2 regions of the Streptomyces sp. P13-3-3 genome follow, and region 1 is predicted to be linked to the other one. Evidence: riboswitches for the same ligand, from Rfam matches in the RefSeq annotation. Region 1 holds a riboswitch; the other holds the start of a gene.
The links. A riboswitch is a leader RNA that binds a small molecule or an ion and turns the genes downstream of it on or off. The one in region 1 is predicted to bind S-adenosylmethionine.
Positions count from the first base shown of each region.

Region 2: linked by a shared signal. The riboswitch ahead of ACQZOG_RS07920 (aminotransferase class V-fold PLP-dependent enzyme) and the one ahead of thrC (threonine synthase) in region 1 are both predicted to bind S-adenosylmethionine.

Region 1 covers NZ_CP192228.1:430,763-434,638, forward strand. Annotated here, with positions in the region: gene ACQZOG_RS02090 (alpha,alpha-trehalose-phosphate synthase (UDP-forming)) at 1-1,053, opposite strand, end outside; gene ACQZOG_RS02095 (glucosyl-3-phosphoglycerate synthase) at 1,126-2,094, opposite strand; SAM riboswitch class I at 2,234-2,381, shown strand; gene thrC (threonine synthase) at 2,399-3,688, shown strand; gene ACQZOG_RS02105 (ubiquitin-like small modifier protein 1) at 3,722-3,876, shown strand, end outside.
Region 2 covers NZ_CP192228.1:1,754,058-1,757,933, forward strand. Annotated here, with positions in the region: gene qcrB (cytochrome bc1 complex cytochrome b subunit) at 1-255, shown strand, start outside; gene trpD (anthranilate phosphoribosyltransferase) at 406-1,470, shown strand; SAM riboswitch class IV at 1,543-1,659, shown strand; gene ACQZOG_RS07920 (aminotransferase class V-fold PLP-dependent enzyme) at 1,831-3,237, shown strand; gene ACQZOG_RS07925 (Lrp/AsnC family transcriptional regulator) at 3,268-3,549, opposite strand; gene ACQZOG_RS07930 (rhomboid family intramembrane serine protease) at 3,546-3,876, opposite strand, start outside.

The sequences.
Region 1 (3,876 bases):
GTCGTCCTTGACGTGCAGGACGACCGGCCGCCAGCCGGGCGTGCCGTACTGCTCGTTGATCTCCTCGGCGAGCCGCTGCACCTCGGCCGTGTAGTCGCGGTAGACGGCGAGGTCCTGCCGGGACGGGTAGGCGAAGGCGACGTGCACCACGCGCTCGCGCCACTCGGGCCGGTCGTCCAGCAGCTGCCGGTACGCGAGCAGGCCGCGCACGATGTTCTTGGACAGCTCGGTGCGGTCGACGCGGACGATCGTCCGGCGCCCCTCGCCGATCTCCTCCTTCAGCGCGGCCATCCGCTCGTCGACGTCCGCCTCGTGCGAGCGGGCGCGCAGGAAGTCCGCGTCGGCGCCCAGGCCGTGCACCCCGACGCGGGTGTCGCCGAGCCCGCCGGCGAACCGCTCGCAGCACGCGGTGAACGCGTCCGCCCAGCGGCGGGTGAGGAAGCCGAGCCGGTCGGCGCCGAGCATGCCGCGCAGCATCTGCCGCGCGATGTCGTCGGGCAGCATCGCGAAGTACTCGGGCGGCGCCCACGGCGTGTGCGAGAAGTGCCCGATGCGCAGGTCGGGGCGCAGCTCGCGGAGCATGCCGGGGACCAGGGTCAGGTGGTAGTCCTGCACCAGGACGGCCGCGCCCTCGGCGGCCTCCTCGGCCAGCGCCTCGGCGAACGCGCGGTTGTAGGTCTCGTAGGAGGCCCACTGCCGGCGGAACTCCGCGTCGAAGGCGGGCTCCAGCGGCGTCTGGTACAGCATGTGGTGGACGAACCACAGCACCGAGTTCGCGATGCCGTTGTACGCGTCCGCGTGCACGTCCGCCGGGACGTCCAGCATCCGCACGCCGTCCTCCCCGACGCCGCGCCGCACGGCCTCGCGGTCGCCGTCGGACAGTGCCGAGCACACCCACAGGGCGCCCGACTCGGGGCCGATGGCCGAGAGGCCGGAGACCAGTCCCCCGCCGCCCCGCCTGCTCCTCAGCGAACCGTCGTCCGCCACCGCGTACGACACCGGCCCCCGATTGGAGGCGACCAGCACCTGAGCTGCACCGAAGCTTGAAGCCATACGCCTCAACCTAGCCCGGCCCCCCGGGCCTCAAACGTGCCGGTGCGTCACACCGGTCGGTGACGGACGGGGTCAGGCCACCTTGCGGGACTGGTACTCCGCGACGTCCCGCATCGGCGGCCGCTCCTCGGTGTCCACCGAGTACGTGCGGGGCTCGAAGGCGTCCCCGGCGCGCTCGAACTGGGTCAGCGACGGTCGGAGCAGATGCGCGCGGGCCAGCCGCAGCTGCGCGGTGCGGTAGATCGCGGCGGCCATCCGGCCGAGCGCCTGCCCGTCCTGGTGCCGGTGCTTGCGCACGCCCACGTCCACCTGGGCCAGCGCGTCCAGGCCCACCAGGTGCAGGGCGTCGACCAGCATGCCCAGCTCGACGCCGTAGCCGACGGGGAACGGGAGCTGTTCGAGCAGGCCGCGGCGGGCCGCGTACTCGCCGCCCAGCGGCTGGACGAAACCGGCGAGCTGCGGCCAGTGCATGTTGAGCAGCGGGCGGGCCATCAGCTCGGTGACGCGGCCGCCCTGCCCGGCGCCCGCGCCGGTGATGCTCCCGTCGGCCGTCGTCATCGGCCGGTCGTACATGGCCTTGACCAGCTGGAGGCCGGGGTCGGTGAGCAGCGGGCCGACGATGCCGGTGACGAAGTCCGACGAGAACTCCCGCAGGTCCGCGTCGACGAAGCACACGATGTCACCGCGCGTGACCAGCAGCGACCGCCACAGCACCTCGCCCTTGCCGGGCACGGCAGGCAGGCGGGGCAGGATGGCGTCCCGGTGGACGACGGTCGCGCCGGCCGCCGCGGCCACCTCGGAGGTGCGGTCGGTGGAACCGGAGTCGATCACCACGACCTCGTCGACCAGGGGCACCTGGAGCACCAGGTCGTGCCGGATGACGGAGACGATGTCGCCGACCGTGGCCTCCTCGTTCAGCGCGGGCAGCACCACGCTCACCGTCTGTCCCGAGGAGCGTTTCGCCGCCAGGATCCGGTGCAGCGGACGGTCGGAAACCGACCAGGAGCGCTCGATCAGCCAGCGCTCGACTTCTTCCAGCACGGCGGACTCCTCACTGGCCGGGGGCGGTCCATCTCGGTGTGCGGACGGCTCTCTCCGCCGTCCGGGCCTTCGGTTACAGTCTTGAACAGCGCCGACGGACCCCGCATCCCGGGGGGTGTCGGGGCGGACAACTGAACACCGCTCATCCAGAGGGGCAGAGGGATACGGCCCGATGAAGCCCCGGCAACCCTCCAGTCGGTACTTGTCACGCGGACGTGGCGAGGCTCCCGGCTAGGGAAGGTGCCAAATCCGTCTCACGGCGAAGTGCGTCGTGAGGAAGATGAGGAGAAAGGGCCTCGCCTCCATGGCTGTGCAGACTTTTGCAAGCACCACCGACTCCGCGAACACCGTCGACCTCGGCCCCGCCGCCGCGCTGTCCTGCCGCGAGTGCGGCCACCGCGTGCCCCTCGGTCCGGTCTTCGCCTGCGAGGAGTGTTTCGGCCCGCTGGAGATCGCCTACGACTTCTCCGGGTACGACACCGAAGAGCTCCGCAAGCGCATCGAGGCGGGTCCCGCGAACATCTGGCGCTACGCGCCGCTGCTGCCCGTCCCCGCGGACGTGGCGACCAAGCCCAACCTGAACCCCGGCTGGACCAAGCTCGTCCAGGCCGACAACCTCGCCCGCGAACTGGGCGTCACCGGCGGCCTCTACGTCAAGGACGACTCCGGCAACCCCACGCACTCCTTCAAGGACCGGGTCGTCGCCCAGGCCCTGGAGGCCGCGCGCGCCTTCGGCTTCACCACCCTGTCCTGCTCCTCCACCGGCAACCTGGCCGGCGCGGTCGGCGCCGCCGCCGCCCGGGCCGGCTTCCGCTCCTGCGTGTTCATCCCGCACGACCTGGAACAGGGCAAGATCGTCATGGCCGCCGTCTACGGCGGCGAGCTCGTCGGCATCGAGGGCAACTACGACGACGTGAACCGTTTCTGCTCCGAGCTGATCGGCGACCCGGCCGGCGAGGGCTGGGGCTTCGTCAACGTCAACCTGCGGCCGTACTACGCCGAGGGCTCCAAGACCCTCGCGTACGAGGTCTGCGAGCAGCTCGGCTGGCGGCTCCCGGACCAGATCGTGGTCCCGATCGCGTCCGGCTCGCAGCTGACGAAGATCGACAAGGGTCTGCAGGAGCTGATCAAGCTCGGGCTCGTCGAGGACAAGCCGTACAAGATCTTCGGCGCCCAGGCGGCGGGCTGCTCGCCGGTCTCCACCGCGTACAAGGCCGGGCACGACGTGGTCCGCCCGCAGAAGCCGGACACCATCGCCAAGTCCCTGGCCATCGGCAACCCGGCGGACGGGCCGTACGTGCTCGACATCGCCCGGCGCACCGGCGGCGCGGTGGAGGACGTCACGGACGCGCAGGTGGTCGAGGCGATCAAGCTGCTGGCGCGGACCGAGGGCATCTTCGCGGAGACCGCGGGCGGGGTCACGGTCGGCGTGACGAAGAAGCTGATCGAGGACGGGGTGCTGGATCCGTCCCTCACCACGGTGGTGCTGAACACCGGGGACGGGCTCAAGACGCTGGACGCGGTGGCGGGGACGGGGCTCACGGCGACGATTCGTCCCAGTCTTGAGTCGTTCCGTGAGGCCGGGCTCGTCTGAGCCGCTTCGCCATTTCCTGACCGGAGGTTCAAAGTGAGCGTTACCGTTCGTATCCCTACCATTCTGCGCACCTACACCGGGGGCAAGGCCGAGGTCGCCGCCGAGGGGACCACCCTGGGCGAGGTCATCCAGGACCTCGAGAAGAACCACACCGGCATCGCCGCGCGGGTCCTGGACGACCAGGGCAA
Region 2 (3,876 bases), 1.3 Mb from region 1:
CTGCCGCACGGTGAGTTCATCGAGGTCCACGAGCCGCTCAGCCAGGAGCAGCTGTACACCCTCACCGCGCACGAGCAGCCCAAGCCGCTCGAGCTCGGCCCGGAGGTCGACGAGAACGGCGTCCGGCGCAAGGTGAAGGCCGGCGAGAAGCTGCGCGCGAAGCTCAGCAAGGGCTTCTACGGCGAGGAGTCGCAGATTCCGAAGCCGACCGTCGAGGAGTACAAGGAGATCACGAGCGGCCACGGCCACCACTGATCCCCGGAGCTTCTCCACACGTCGCCACACGACAGCGAAGGGCCCCCGTCCGTTCTGCGGACGGGGGCCCTTCGCCGTGCCCGCGGCTGGATAGGGTGGGTGCGGGACCCGTCCGGTCCCGAGGACCCGCTACGACCGTCAGGAGCGACCATGAGCGCTGTGACCCCCGCTGGAGGCGACACCGCGGCGGGCCGCTCCTGGCCCGCCCTGCTGAACACCCTCCTGGACGGCCGGGACCTGACCGCCGACGAGGCCGCCTGGGCGATGGACCTGATCATGCGCGGCGAGGCGACCGACGCGCAGATCGCCGGGTTCGCGGTGTCCCTGCGGGCCAAGGGCGAGACCGTCGACGAGATCACCGGCTGCGTGCGGGCGCTCTACGACCACGCCAACGTCATCGAGGTGCCCGGCGCCACCGTCGACATCGTCGGCACCGGCGGCGACGGCGCCAAGACGGTGAACATCTCCACCATGTCCTCGATCGTCGTCGCCGGCACCGGCGCGAAGGTCGTCAAGCACGGCAACCGCGCCGCGTCCTCCGCCTCCGGCGCCTCCGACGTGCTGGAGAAGCTGGGCGTCAACCTCGAACTGACCCCGCGCCGGGTCGCCGAGGTCGCCGAGGAGGCCGGCATCACCTTCTGCTTCGCGGTGAGGTTCCACCCGGCGCTGCGTCATGTGGCCGCCGCGCGCGGCCAGCTCGGCGTCCGCACCGTGTTCAACTTCCTCGGCCCGCTCGCCAACCCGGCGAAGGTCAAGGCGCAGGCCGTCGGCGTCGCCGACGCCCGGATGGCGCCCATCATGGCCGGGGTGTTCGCCGGTCGCGGCAACTCCACCCTGGTGTTCCGCGGCGACGACGGCCTCGACGAGCTGACCACCACCGGCACCTCCAAGGTGTGGGTGGTCCGCGACGGCGCGGTGACCGAGGAGACCTTCGACCCGCGCGACGTCGGCATCGACCTGGTCCCGGTGGAGGCGCTGCGCGGCGCCGACGCCTCCTACAACGCCGAAGTGGCCCGCCGGCTGCTGGACGGCGAGCGCGGCCCCGTGCGGGACGCGGTGCTGCTGAACTCGGCGGCGGCCCTGGTGGCCCTGGAGCCCGGCAGCGGCACGCTCACGGAGCAGATCCGCGCCGGGATGGAGAAGGCCGCCGAGTCCGTCGACTCCGGCGCCGCGCGGCGCGTCCTCGAACGCTGGGTCGCCGTCAGCAACGCGTAGGCCCCGCACGGCCGTCCCGCGATCCGGATACGGGTTGCGGGACGGCCGTCGCCTCGCGTACGTTCCCTCTCAGGTCATGAGTGACAGCCATCAGGCCCCGGCCGGCTGTCCGGCAACCCTCCGTCCGTGGCGGGGTGCCCCGGGTGAAGACCAGGCCGTGAGCAGCAGGGCTCACGGCAAGCGCGGACCCCTCGCACACCAGGGGTCCTGGTCGTCGAGGAGTCTTCCGTGAGCAAGCGAATGCGTTAGGGCGTCGAGCCCCGCCTCCGCACACCCTCGTCACTTTCCTCTCCGCGCTGGAGCGACGCGTCACGCCGTCCGCTCGCGCGAGGATCCGCCCTGCCCTCCGGGAGTTCCGTCATGCCTGCTGCCGCCACCGCCACCGCCACCGCCGTACCCGCTGCCGCCGCCGAGCCGTCCGTCCCCACCCCGCTGCCCGTCCTCGGCCGGGACGTCGCCGTGCCCCTCGTCACCGGCGGCGAGGTCACCTACGCCGCTCTCGACTACGCCGCCAGCGCCCCCGCCCTCCAGCGCGTCTGGGACGACGTGGCCGCCTACGCCCCCTACTACGGCAGCGTCCACCGCGGCGCCGGCTACCTCTCCCAGCTCTCCACCGACCTCTTCGAGAACGCCCGCCGTACCGTCGCCGGGTTCCTCGACTGCCGCGCCGACGACCAGCTGGTGTTCACCCGCTCCACCACCGACTCCCTCAACCTGCTCGCCGCCGTCCTGCCCGACGGCTGCGAGGTCTTCGTCTTCGAGACCGAGCACCACGCGGCGCTGCTGCCCTGGCAGCGGGCGGGCCGGGTGACCGTCCTCGACGCCCCCGACAGCCCCGCGCGGGCCGTCGCGTCCCTGGAGCGCGCCCTCGCCGACCGTGACCCCCACGGGCCGGCCCTGGTCTGTGTCACCGGCGCCTCCAACGTCACCGGCGAGCTGTGGCCGGTCCGCGAACTCGCCGCCGCCGCCCACGCGCACGGCGCCAGGATCGTGCTGGACGCCGCCCAGCTCGCCCCGCACCGCGCGGTGTCCGTGCGCGAGCTGGACGTGGACTGGGTCGCCTTCTCCGGGCACAAGCTGTACGCGCCCTTCGGATCCGGGGTCCTGGCCGGCCGCGCCGACTGGCTGCGCGAGGCCGGGCCGTACCTCGCCGGCGGCGGCGCCAGCCGCGCGGTCACCCGGCGCGCGGACGGGGGAGTGGACGTGGAATGGCACGAGACCGCCGCCCGCCACGAGGCCGGCTCGCCCAACGTCATCGGCGCCTACGCCATCGCCTCCGCCTGCAAGGCGCTCACCGAGGCGGGGTTCGAGGCGCTGGCCGCACGGGAGGACGCGCTGGTGCGCGCGGTGCGGGAGGGGCTGGCGGACGTGCCCGAGGTGCGTTTCCTGTCCCTGTTCGGCGACGACGCGCCCCGGGTCGGGGTGCTGTCCTTCGTGGTCGACGGCTGGAACAGCTCCCACTTCGCGGCGGCTCTGTCCGCGGAGTACGGCATCGGCGTACGCGACGGCCTGTTCTGCGCGCACCCGCTGGTGCGGAGGCTGCTCGGCGGCGACACGGGCGGTGCGGGGGAGTGCGGGGCGCCGGAGGCGGGGGCGCTGAACGCGATCCGGGTCAGCTTCGGGGCCGGCACGCCGGAGGAGCATGTCGCACGGTTCGTGCGGGCGGTGCGGGAACTCGTGCGGGACGGGGCACGGTGGACGTACCGCACGGTGGAGGGGCGGTGCGTGCCGGACACGTCGGCCACGGACGGCCCCTCCGGCGCCTGAGGAGCGGAGCCGGGGCGGAGCCCCGGGGGGTCAGCTGTCCAGCCCGATGGCGAAGGCTGCCTCGAGGTCGTGCTGGGAGTACGTCCGGAACGCCACGTGCGTGTCCGTGCCCTCCACCCCCGGGATCTTGCTGATGCTGCCGGGGATGACCTCGGCGAGGTCCTCGTGCTCCCGCACCCGCACCATGGCGATCAGGTCGTACGTGCCGGTGACGGAGAAGACCTCGCTGACGCTGTCCAGCGCGGCGATCTGTTCCGCGATCTCGGGGATCCGGTCCACGCTGGTCTTGATGAGGACGATCGCGGTGATCACGGCTGGTTCTCTCCCTCGGGGGCCGGAGCAGGGGCGGACTTCACTGTAGTCGCCCCGCCGCGCCACACCCACGCGCAGCCGAAGCCCAGCGCGAAGCCCACCAGGTGCGCCAGATGGGCCACCCCGGGGCCGCCCTCCGGCGTCCGCCCGGCCGCCGCCCACTGCAGCGCCGCCCAGAACGGCAGCACCGCCCACGCGGGCAGCCGTACCGGCACGAAGAAGGCGAACGGCAGGAGACTGGTGACCCGCCCGCGGGGGAACAGGAAGAGGAACGCCCCGAGCAGCGCCGAGATCGCCCCCGAGGCCCCGACCAGGGAGCGCTCGGAG